2 regions of the Hydrogenophaga taeniospiralis genome follow, and region 1 is predicted to be linked to the other one. Evidence: riboswitches for the same ligand, from Rfam matches in the RefSeq annotation. Region 1 holds a riboswitch; the other holds the start of a gene.
What was found. A riboswitch is a leader RNA that binds a small molecule or an ion and turns the genes downstream of it on or off. The one in region 1 is predicted to bind S-adenosylhomocysteine.

Region 1 (5,808 bases):
GATGTGTTCGGGCTGCAGCTCGAACTGCGGCTTGACCAACATCAGCAAGTCGCCACCGCCTTTCAACAGCGGCACGATGGCCGGCCACACCAGGGTCTGCGAGATGAACGACAGGTCGCCCACGATCAGGTCGAACGGTGCCGCGGCGGCCTCGCCACCGGCTTGCGCCAGGTGCTCCGCCGTGAGTTCGCGGGCGTTGCATTTTTCGATGCAGACCACGCGCGCATCGCCGTGCAACTTGGGGTGCAGCTGACCCTGCCCGACATCGACGCCCACCACCTGCGCGGCGCCGCGCTGCAGCAGGCAGTCGGTGAAGCCACCGCTGCTCTGGCCCACGTCCAGACAACGCAGACCGGTCACATCGATGCCGCCGTGCAGGAGCGCGCCTTCCAGCTTCAGGCCGCCACGCGACACGAAACGCGACTCCGCCGTGTCCAGCAGCTCCAGCTCCACCGTCTCACGCAGTTCGTCGCCGTTTTTGGTGACGGCCTTCCAGTCGCCACCGGCCAGGCGCCAGCGCACGCCAGCGGCGATCAGCCGCTGGGCCTGCGAGCGCGAAGCGGCGAGGCCGCGTTCGACGAGAAGTTGATCAGCACGCATGAGCTGTAGATTTCCAGAGGAACCGCCACGTCAACGACACGCGGCCAGCGGCCGAAAGGCCACGCGCCGCCCCAGGGCGCCGCGGAACCGGCTTCGCCGGGCCGCCAGCGCCGCCCCCTGGGGAGTGACGCCGAAGGCGGCGCGGGGGGATCAATACCTATACGTGTCGGGCTTGTACGGGCCTTGCTTGGGCACGCCGATGTACGCCGCCTGCTCGTCGCTCAGCTCGCTCAGCATCGCGCCCACCTTCTTCAGGTGCAGGCGCGCGACCTTCTCGTCCAGGTGCTTGGGCAGCACGTAGACCTTGCCCACGTCGTAGCCTTCGGGGTGGGTGAACAGCTCGATCTGGGCGATGGTCTGGTTGGCGAAGCTCGACGACATCACGAAGCTGGGGTGGCCGGTGCCGCAGCCCAGGTTCACCAGCCGGCCCTTGGCCAGCAGGATGATCTTCTTGCCGTCCGGGAAGATCACGTGGTCCACCTGGGGCTTGATCTCTTCCCACTGGCACTTTTCTTCCAGCTTGGCGACCTGGATCTCGTTGTCGAAGTGGCCGATGTTGCAGACGATGGCCTGGTCCTTCATGGCGGCCATGTGCTCGAAGGTGATCACGTCGCGGTTGCCGGTGGTGGTCACGAAGATGTCGGCCTTGTCGGCGGCGTACTCCATGGTCACGACCTTGTAGCCTTCCATCGCGGCCTGCAGGGCGTTGATGGGGTCGATCTCGGTCACCCAGACCTGGGCGGAGAGGGCGCGCAGGGCCTGGGCCGAGCCCTTGCCCACGTCGCCGTAGCCGGCCACGCAAGCCACCTTGCCGGCGATCATCACGTCGGTGGCGCGCTTGATGCCGTCCACCAGGCTCTCGCGGCAGCCGTAGAGGTTGTCGAACTTGCTCTTGGTCACCGAGTCGTTCACGTTGATGGCGCGGAACAGCAGCGTGCCCTTGGCCGACATCTCCTTCAGGCGGTGCACGCCCGTGGTGGTCTCTTCGGTCACGCCGATGATCTGGGCGCTCTTGCGGCTGTACCAGGTGCTGTCCTCGGCCAGCTTGGCCTTGATGGCGGCGAACAGGATGCGCTCTTCTTCGCTGCCCGGGTGGGCCAGCACGGACAGGTCTTTTTCGGCGCGCTTGCCCAGATGCATCAGCAGCGTGGCGTCACCGCCGTCGTCCAGGATCATGTTCGGGCCTTCGCCTTCACTGCCCTTGGGGCCAAAGTCGAAGATGCGGTGGGTGTAGTCCCAGTAGTCGACCAGGGTCTCGCCCTTGACGGCGAACACCGGCGTGCCGGCGGCGGCGATGGCGGCAGCGGCGTGGTCCTGCGTGGAGAAGATGTTGCACGAGGCCCAGCGCACTTCGGCGCCCAGGGCCTGCAGGGTCTCGATCAGCACGGCCGTCTGGATGGTCATGTGCAGCGAGCCGGTGATGCGCGCGCCCTTGAGCGATTGCTTGGGCGCGAATTCTTCGCGGATGGCCATCAGACCGGGCATTTCGGTCTCGGCGATGCGGATTTCCTTGCGGCCCCAGTCGGCCAGGCCGATGTCGGTGATGGCGCAGTCGGTCAGATTGGCCGATGCAGCGGCGGCGGGAATGCGTGCGTTCATGGTTCGCTCCTGAGAAGGTTGAATGAACCACCCCACGCGCGAAACGGGAATAAAAAAGCCCATCGCACGGAAGTGGATGAGCGTCGTTGCATGGATTTCCGAGCCTCACGCCCCGCGCTGACCGGTGGTCAGGGGTGCGCTGCAACGCTCCTCGGATGGCAACGATTCTAACGCAGGCGCCCGTTTTGGCTATCTGCGAAACTGGCGGGCCTTTATGACCCATCCCCCGCTATCCGACTGGCCGCTGGCCGAGCGCGCGCGCATCCACGGCGTGCTCACCGACATCGACGACACGCTCACCACCGAGGGCGTGATCACGCCCGACGCCCTGGCCGCCCTGCACGCGCTGCGCGCCGCCGGCCTGCCGGTGTTCGCCATCACCGGGCGCCCGGCGGGCTGGAGCGAGGCCTTTGCCCTGGCCTGGCCGGTGAACGCCATCGTGGCGGAGAACGGTGCCGTGGCGCTGTGGCGCGGCGCCGATGGCGCGCTGTGCAAGGCCTGGCTGCAGGACGAGGCCACCCGCCGCGCGAACTTCGCGCAACTGCAGGCGGTGGCGCAAAACATCCTGACCACACTGCCACACACCCGCTTGTCGCAGGACAGCCCGGGGCGCGAGACCGACATCGCCATCGACCACAGCGAGTTCGCCCACCTGGACGACGCGTCGATCCACGCGGTGGTGCGCCTCATGCGGGCCGGTGGCCTGAACGCCACGGTCAGCTCCATCCACATCAACGGCTGGATCGGCGGACACGACAAGCTCGCCGGCGCGCGATGGATCGTGCGCAGCCACCTGGCGGTCGAGCTCGACGCCGAGCTCGACCGCTGGGTCTACGTGGGCGACTCCACCAACGACGCGCGCATGTTCGGCCACTTTGCGCACAGCGTGGGCGTGGCCAACGTGGCGCGCTTCTGGGACCAGCTGACGCACCGCCCGCGCTACGTGACGCCAGGCGAACGCGGCGCGGGCTTCGCCGAGCTGGCACACGCTGTGCTCACCGCGAAGGCGATCGCATGATCGAACACCCGCTGCCGCCCGGCCACGGCGGCTCGCCCCTGCCCGCCGCCGCCCCGGCCCGTGCCCGGCTCGGCCTGGTGGCCATCTTCGGCGCCACCTTCTTCGAGCTGGTGGGCTATTTCATGCTGCTGCCGCTGCTGCTGTTGCGGCTCAAGGGCGACGGCGTGTCCACCACGCTGGCCGGGCTGTTCGCGGCCAGCGGCTGGGTGGGCGTGTTTCTCATCACGCCGTTCGCCTCGGCCATCACCCAGCGGCTCGGGCGCCGGCCCACGCTGTGGCTGTCGGCGCTGATCCCGGTGATCTCCACCACCGGCTTTCTGCTCACCGACTGGCTGCCCGCGTGGTTCGTGCTGGACTTCATCGCCGGCGCGGCCTCGGGCCTGCGCTGGGTGCTGGCCGAGGCGGTGGTGGCCGAGTTCGCGCCGCCCCTGAAGCGCGGCCGCATGGTGGGCCTGTTCGAGACCATGGTGGGCACCACCTTCGTGATCGGCCCTGCCCTGCTCGCCGTGCTGGGGCCGCAGAACCCGGCGGCGCTGTGGCTGGTGCTGGCCAGCCTGTTCATCGGCCTGCTGTGGAGCCTGGCGATCCCTCCGCTGCCGCGCGCGGTCGACGCCCACAGCGCGCGCGTGGGCCTGCACGGCGTGTGGCATGCGCTGCGCGCGCACCCGCTGATCATGGCGGTGGGCTTCGTCGGTGGTTTCTTCGAAAGCGGGCTCACCTCCATCCTGCCGCTGTACGGCCTGAGCCTGGGTCTGGGCGTCGCGGCGGCGGCCTTGCTGGTCTCGGCCAGCGGCCTGGGCAGCGCACTCATGATGCTGCCCGCCGGCCTGCTGGCCGATCGGCTGGGCGGCCTCCCGCGCTGGGGCGGCGCCCACCGCGCGCGGCTGGCGATCATGCGCGCCTGCGCGCTGGTCACGCTGGCGGCCACGGCGCTCATTCCCTTCGTGGCCGGCACGCCCTGGCTGGCGGCGGCGGTGGCCTTCTTCTGGGGCGGCGCGGGTGGCAGCCTTTACACGCTGGCGATGATCGACATCGGCTCGCGCGAAGAGGGCATCACCCTGGTCAACAGCACCGCCGTGCTGGTGCTGTCGTACACCCTGGGCGGCGTGCTCGCCCCGGCCCTGGGCGCGGCCATGCTGGATTGGGCGCCGGTGCTCGGCTTCCCCGCGCTGCTACTGGCCGTGGCCGGGCCGGGCTGGTGGCTGTTGCGCAGGGAAAGCCGCTCTTCAAGGCCTCTGAGAAGCGCCTGAAGCAACACCAGACCAGGCCAGCGCGGAACTGGCTCCGCCAGGCCGCAGCTGATGGCCGCCGTGCAACGAAAGCCCCCTCAAAGCCTCAGAGCACCGCCCGAAGCAACGCCAACCCAGGCCAGCGCGGAACTGGCTCCGCCAGGCCGCAGCTGGCGCCCCCCGGGGGGGGGGTGACGCCGAAGGCGGCGCAGGGGGGGACCGTTCAAGGCGCAGCGGTCGGAGCGCTCGCCGCCCGCGGTGCCGGATCGTCCGAAGGCGCCGGTGCGGGCGCGGGTTTGTTCGCGCCGTCGAACACGCGGTCGGCCACACCGCCACCGATCCACATGCCCGCCAGCGTGACCCAGGCCGTGAGCGCGAAGATCGCGCCGCCCGTCATGCCCGCGCCCACGGCGCAGCCCCCCGCCAGCATGGAGCCAAAGCCCATCAGGATGGCGCCGACGATGTAGCGCGGCATGGTGTAGCCGCCGCCGAAGCCTTCGAGCTTCCAGTCGCCCCCCACCAGGGCGCCCACCAGCGAGCCGAGAAACACCCCCGGCATCAGGCCCAGGCCAAAAGTCCAGGGTTCGCCGGGCGCGCTGAGCACCCGCATCAGCCACTCGGCCGAGGGGCCGCTGAAGGTCAGGCCCTGGATCTGCACCGGTTCGAAGGAATGCGCCATCACCTGGTAGGTGCCGGCCCAGGCCAGCGCCACCATCAGCCCGGTGCCGATGCCGCCGGCCCACTTCCAGAAGCCCCAGCCACTGCGGTAGGCGAAAAACAGCGCGGTCACCAGCCAGACCATGCCGAACGCCAGGCCGTCCCAGGGCCCGGCCCCGACCAGCGCGAGCAGGCTGCGCGAGGGGCCACCGTCCACCACCCACCAGGTCGACACGGTTTCGCGCCAGGGCGCGAGCACGCCGTTGAGCGAGGCCTGTGCCGTGACCGCGAAGATCAGCCCCGAGAGCAGCGCGCGCAGGTTGCCGTTGGCCGACAACACCAGCAGCCGGCTCGCGCAGCCGCGCGTCATGACCATGCCCACGCCGAAGATCAAACCGCCCAGCAGCGCGCCTGAGAGGCTGCCGCGCGCCGAGAGCTGGCGCGCCGTGCTCACGTCCAGCAGCCCGGACAGCACCAGCAGCTGCGCGGCCACCACGGCGGTTGCGAACGCCAGCAGCCACACGGTGAGCTTGTCGCCGAAGCGGCCGTGCCAGAACTCGATCACCGCCGCGCGCAGGCAGAAACGCGAGCGCTGGGCAAAAAAGCCGAAGCCCAGCCCGGCCAACAGGCCGCACAGGGCCAGCACGCCCGGTTCCCCCACCCGCTCGATCCAGCTTGTCCAGTCCATGACGTCTCCGTTTATGA
Region 2 (5,808 bases), 850 kb from region 1:
ATGAGCAGCTGAAAGAGTTTGTGCAAAACATACAGGACTACAGCGACTTTGTTGGCATCCAAATCGGTGTGGGACCCTTGGACTTCTCGTCATCGGGCTGCAAAGGGGATGTCTATGACCTTCTCCAGTATTTGCGAAAATCTCAACGCGCCCAACCCATCATTCCACCGGACGCTGCGCGATGAGGCCGCGCAGCGCCGGTGAATTCAAACGTTTGACGGCATGAGCGACGTGCGCACACAGATTTCCGCGCTAGCCGATGGAATGGCAGACCTTTGTCAGGACATTAGCGTCCGCGATGACAAACAGCGCGGCCCATTTGTCTTGGCGTTTGGGCTCAAGAACGTACACTCACTCGAGCTCCGCAAAGTCGAGGATGGGTTTGAGCTGGAGCTATGGCATGGAGCGACATACGACGTCGAATTCGTGGCGGATAGCTTGCGGCTCAAGACGCCCGGTGAGGCGCTTGAGCGCGCGCGAGGGTGGCTGAAAAATGATGCCGTCAACATCTCGCTGGAGCAGACGCGTGAGGGATAAAGGGCCAAGCTCAGACAGCGGCGTGCGCGCCGCTCAGCGCAACCGGTGAACGGCGGCGTTACCGAATGAGCGATGGCCGCTCCTGGCCAATGAGCAACATGCGCGCCCCTCGGCACGCAACCAGTTCGACCCGTCGTCTATCCGCAAACCAAGTCGTCAGCATCCAGCGCCGGCGGGCGCATCAGGTCTTCGTCGATGCCCATGACCGCGCTGGCCCGTTCGACGGCCCGCCACAACAAGCGCGGCATCTTCAAAATTTCGTCAGGCGTGTCGGCCTGTGCGATCCAGCTGCTGATCTGTTGGTGCTCATCGGGGGTCAGCAATGCCAGGTTCAGCATCTCGTCAATGGTTTTCATGGCGGCTTCTGTCAAATCTTGGGGAACAGCGCTGATGCTGTCACACATCCCGAGCGCTGGCTTTCACGGCCACCTTTCACCCCGGTCTTCACCGCAACCCCGCCTTGCGCAGCCGGTAGCCAAACTGCCGAAGCGTGAGCCCCAGGCTTTGCGCCGCACGCGACTGGTTGCCTTGGTGGCGGGTCAGCGCGTCTTGCAGCGTCTGGGCGTTGTGTGAGCCAGCGCTCTGGTAGTCGCGCACCAGCCCTGCGCCTGCGGGCAGGGCGGGCGGGATCGGTGCCGAGGCTGGCGCGGGGCGGGCATCGCCCAGCGCCTCGGGCATGAAGCGCTCCAGCGCCGCGGCCGTCACCAGCGTGTGGTCGGCCAGCAGCACCAGGCGCTCGATCAGGTTGCCCAGCTCGCGGATGTTGCCGGGCCAGTCGTGCGCCTCCAGCCGCGCCAGCGCGTCGGGCGCGAGGTTGACGTTGCGCTGGTGCGCCTGGTTGGCGCGGCTCACGAAATGCAGCGCCAGCGCGCGCACGTCTTCGCGCCGCTCGCGCAGGCTGGGCAGGCGGATCGGGATCACGTTGAGGCGGTAATACAGGTCCTGCCGGAAGCCGCCGGCCTGCACCTCGCGCGCCAGGTCGCGGTTGGTGGCCGCGACCAGCCGCACGTCGATGCGGATCTCGCGCGTGCCGCCCAGGCGCACCAGCGTGCCTTCCTGCAGCGTGCGCAGCAGCTTGCTCTGCATGGCCAGCGGCAGCTCGCCGATCTCGTCCAGAAAGATGGTGCCGCTGTTGGCCTGCTCGAACCAGCCCGCGCGCGCCGTGCTCGCGCCGGTGAAGGCGCCGCGCTCGTAGCCGAACAGTTCGGACTCGAACAGCGTGTCGGGAATGGCCGAGCAGTTGACCTTGATGAAGGGCTGGTCGCGCCGGCCGCTGGCCAGGTGCACCGCGCGGGCAAACAGCTCCTTGCCGGTGCCCGACTCGCCCAGCAGCAGCACCGTGGCCTGCGACTGCGAGACGCGCTCCAGCTCGCCCAGCGCCCGCAGCAGCGCGGGCGAGCGGCCGATCAGCCCGTAGCGCGCGCTGCCCAGGTCGATCGCACGCTCCAGCGCCTCGTTGCGCGCGGCCAGCTGGCGCCGCTCTTCGGCCACCAGCTGCTCCAGCTGCAGCAGCTGGCCGGCCAGCGTGGCCAGGATGCGCAGCAGCGCCAGGTCGTCGTTCAGGTGCCGCTGGCGGCTGCGGATGCGGTGGCAGGCCAGCACGCCCACGGTGGCGCCGTTGACCTCGATCGGCAGCGCGATGAAGGCCACGGTCTGCGGCGGCAGCTGGGCGCGCGCCACGGTGCGAAAGAGGAACAAGGGCTCGGCGTCCACGTCCTGCACGATGGCCGGCAGGCCGCTGGCCAGCACGCGGCCGGTGATGCCCTCGCCCCAGCGGAACACGCCGCGCGCCGCCTCTTCGGCGGTGAGGCCGTAGGCGTGGCGAATGGAGGCGGTGCGCTCCGCGCCCGGCGCCGCCTCGTCGGCCAGCACCATGCGCCCCCGGTTCAGGCCCAGCAGCTCGCTCATCAAATGCAGCATCTCGCGCAACACAAAAGCCGGCGCCAGGCTGCGGCCCACGAGCTTCATCACCTCGCGCATGAGCAGCAGCTCCTGGGCGTGCCAGTCGGTGCCGGGGGTGTCGGGGTCTGTGCGGTGGGGTGGCATGGGCGTGGAGTGGTTGGCGGGAGCACAAGCAAACATCGCACCAGTGCCGTGCCTGGCGCCGTTGGCGGCTAAAATCACCCCCTCTCAAGGAGCGCTGCAGCGCCGGGGGCATCGGCCAGATGCCCGCACCCGGTGTCAGGCTTGAGACGTCGGGGCCACACGGCCCTGGCTGGTCGTACAGACCCCCAACGGCGCTCACCAGTTTTTGCCCGCAACCCTGGTGAGCCTCATGTCCGTTGTTTCCGATTCCACCGTTTCCGCCCCGTCCCACGCCGCCGCCGTGCCGCCCATGCTGCTGTCCGGCCTGGAGCCGCTGCGCATTGGCGCAGGCAGCCTGTTCGTGAACGTGGGCGAACGCACCAACGTCACCGGCTCCAAGGCCTTCGCCCGCATGATCCTGAACGGCGAGTACGAGCAGGCGCTGGCCGTGGCGCGCCAGCAGGTGGAGAACGGCGCGCAGGTGATCGACATCAACATGGACGAGGCCATGCTCGACAGCAAGGCCGCGATGGTGAAGTTCCTGAACCTGATCGCGGGCGAGCCCGACATCGCGCGCGTGCCGGTGATGGTGGACAGCTCCAAGTGGGAGGTGATCGAAGCCGGCCTGCGCTGCGTGCAGGGCAAGGGCGTCGTCAACTCGATCAGCATGAAAGAAGGCGTGGACGAGTTCAAGCGCCAGGCGCGGCTGGTGAAGCGCTACGGCGCGGCGGCCGTGGTGATGGCCTTCGACGAAAAGGGCCAGGCCGACACCTACGAGCGCAAGGTCGAGATCTGCGAGCGCGCCTACCGCATCCTGGTGGACGAGGTGGGCTTCCCGCCCGAAGACATCATCTTCGACCCCAACATCTTCGCCATCGCCACCGGCATCGAAGAGCACAACAACTACGCGGTCGATTTCATCAACGCCACGCGCTGGATCAAGCAGCACCTGCCGGGCGCCAAGGTGAGCGGCGGCGTGTCCAACGTGTCGTTCAGCTTCCGCGGCAACGACCCGGTGCGCGAGGCGATCCACACCGTGTTCCTGTACCACGCGATCCAGGCCGGCATGGACATGGGCATCGTCAACGCGGGCATGGTGGGCGTGTACGACGAGCTGGAGCCTGAACTGCGCGAGCGTGTTGAGGACGTGGTGCTGAACCGCCGCCCAGACGCCGGCGAGCGCCTGGTGGAGGTGGCCGAGACCGCCAAGAGCGGTGCCAAGGACGAGAGCAAGAAGAACGAGTGGCGTGCGCTGCCGATCCGCGAGCGCCTGAGCCACGCGCTGGTGCGCGGCATGAACGAGTTCATCAGCGAAGACACCGAAGAGATGTGGCGCGAGATCGAGCGCGAGGGCGGGCGCCCGCTCAACGTGATCGAAGGCCCGCTGATGGACGGCATGAACGTGGTCGGCGACCTGTTTGGCCAGGGCAAGATGTTCCTGCCCCAGGTGGTGAAGAGCGCGCGCGTGATGAAGCAGGCCGTGGCCCACCTGCTGCCCTACATCGAGGCAGAGAAACTGGCGCAGCAGGCCGCGGGCGCGGACGTGAAACCCAAGGGCAAGATCGTGATCGCCACGGTGAAAGGCGACGTGCACGACATCGGCAAGAACATCGTCACCGTGGTCTTGCAGTGCAACAACTTCGAGGTGGTGAACATGGGCGTGATGGTGCCCTGCCACGAGATCCTGGCCAAGGCCAAGGAAGAGGGCGCCGACATCGTGGGCCTGTCCGGCCTGATCACGCCCAGCCTGGAAGAGATGCAGTACGTGGCCGGCGAGATGCAGAAGGACCCGCACTTCCGCGAGAAGGGCATTCCGCTGCTGATCGGCGGCGCCACCACCAGCCGCGTGCACACGGCGGTGAAGATTTCGCCGCACTACGAGGGCCCGGTGGTCTACGTGCCCGACGCCTCGCGCAGCGTGAGCGTGGCGCAGAGCCTGATCGGCGACAGCCGGGTGAAGTACATCGCCGAGCTCAACGCCGACTACCACCGAGTGCGCACCCAGCACGCCAACAAGAAGCAGGTGCCGCTGTGGCCGCTGGCCCAGGCCCGCGCCAACAAGTGGCTGCCCGCCTTGCCCCCTCTCCCGCAGGCGGGAGAGGGCAGGGGTGAGGGTGCCTCCGAATCCGCCTGGGCCAGCTACCAACCCACCCAGCCGAAATTCATCGGCAAGCGCCAGTTCAAGAACTTCGACCTCGCCGAGATCGCGAAATACATCGACTGGGGCCCGTTCTTCCAGACCTGGGACCTCGCCGGCCCCTACCCCGCGATCCTGAGCGACGAGGTGGTGGGCGAGCAGGCCACCAAGGTGTTCGCCGATGCGCAGGCCATGCTCAAGAAGATCATCGAAGGCCGCTGGCTCAGCGCCAACGGCGTGATCGGCCTGTACCCGGCCAACACGGTGAACGACGACGACATCGAGCTCTACACCGACGAGAGCCGCAGCCAGGTGGCGCTCACCTGGCACGGCCTGCGCCAGCAGACCGAGAAGCAGGAGGTGGACGGCGTGCTGCGCCCCAGCCGCTGCCTGGCCGATTTCGTGGCGCCCAAGGGGGTCGCCAACGACTATGTGGGCCTGTTCGCCGTCACCGCCGGCCTGGGCGCCGACAAGAAGGAGCGGCAGTTCCTGGACGCCAACGACGACTACTCGGCCATCCTGTTCAAGTCGCTCGCCGACCGCCTGGCCGAAGCCTTCGCCGAGTGCCTGCACCACCGCGTGCGCACCGACCTCTGGGGCTACGCGGCCGACGAGGCGCTCAGCAGCGAAGACCTCATCAAAGAGAAATACCAGGGCATCCGCCCCGCGCCGGGCTACCCGGCCTGCCCCGACCATTCGGTCAAGCGCGCCATGTTCGCGCTGCTGCAGGCCGACGAGATCGGCATGGCGCTGACCGAAAGCCTGGCCATGACGCCCGCGGCCAGCGTGAGCGGCTTCTACCTGAGCCACCCGGACAGCAGCTACTTCAACGTCGGCAAGATCGGGGAAGACCAGGTGCAGGACCTGGCCGAGCGCAGCGGCGTGGCCGCCAGCGAACTGCGGCGCTGGCTCGGGCCCAACTTGTAACCGTTTGTATGGGAGATTCCCCCGCTCGACCACCTGCGGGGACACAGCATCGGCGCACTGTGCTAGAAAGTGCCCAGACTTCAAGTGACGGGTAGATCATGGCGGTGTGCAAGGCTTGCGGAACAGAAAACAGGAACAAGGCGAAGTTCTGCAGGGGCTGCGCTGCGCCATTGCCGCCAGAG

Region 2: it holds a riboswitch for S-adenosylhomocysteine, as region 1 does, so the genes downstream of both, metH (methionine synthase) here and ahcY (adenosylhomocysteinase) in region 1, are expected to answer to the same signal.

What each region holds. Positions count from the first base shown of each region.
Region 1 is NZ_JAHBAG010000001.1:79,738-85,545, forward strand. Features, by position in the region: gene KIH07_RS00340 (TlyA family RNA methyltransferase) at 1-600, opposite strand, end outside; gene ahcY (adenosylhomocysteinase) at 751-2,199, opposite strand; S-adenosyl-L-homocysteine riboswitch at 2,271-2,358, opposite strand; gene KIH07_RS00350 (HAD-IIB family hydrolase) at 2,414-3,217, shown strand; gene KIH07_RS00355 (MFS transporter) at 3,214-4,467, shown strand; gene KIH07_RS00360 (YeeE/YedE family protein) at 4,670-5,791, opposite strand.
Region 2 is NZ_JAHBAG010000001.1:926,444-932,251, forward strand. Features, by position in the region: gene KIH07_RS04495 (hypothetical protein) at 1-185, shown strand, start outside; gene KIH07_RS04500 (hypothetical protein) at 223-537, shown strand; gene KIH07_RS04505 (hypothetical protein) at 675-893, opposite strand; gene KIH07_RS04510 (sigma 54-interacting transcriptional regulator) at 982-2,583, opposite strand; S-adenosyl-L-homocysteine riboswitch at 2,664-2,787, shown strand; gene metH (methionine synthase) at 2,813-5,626, shown strand; partial or broken gene KIH07_RS25520 (double zinc ribbon domain-containing protein) at 5,725-5,808, shown strand, end outside.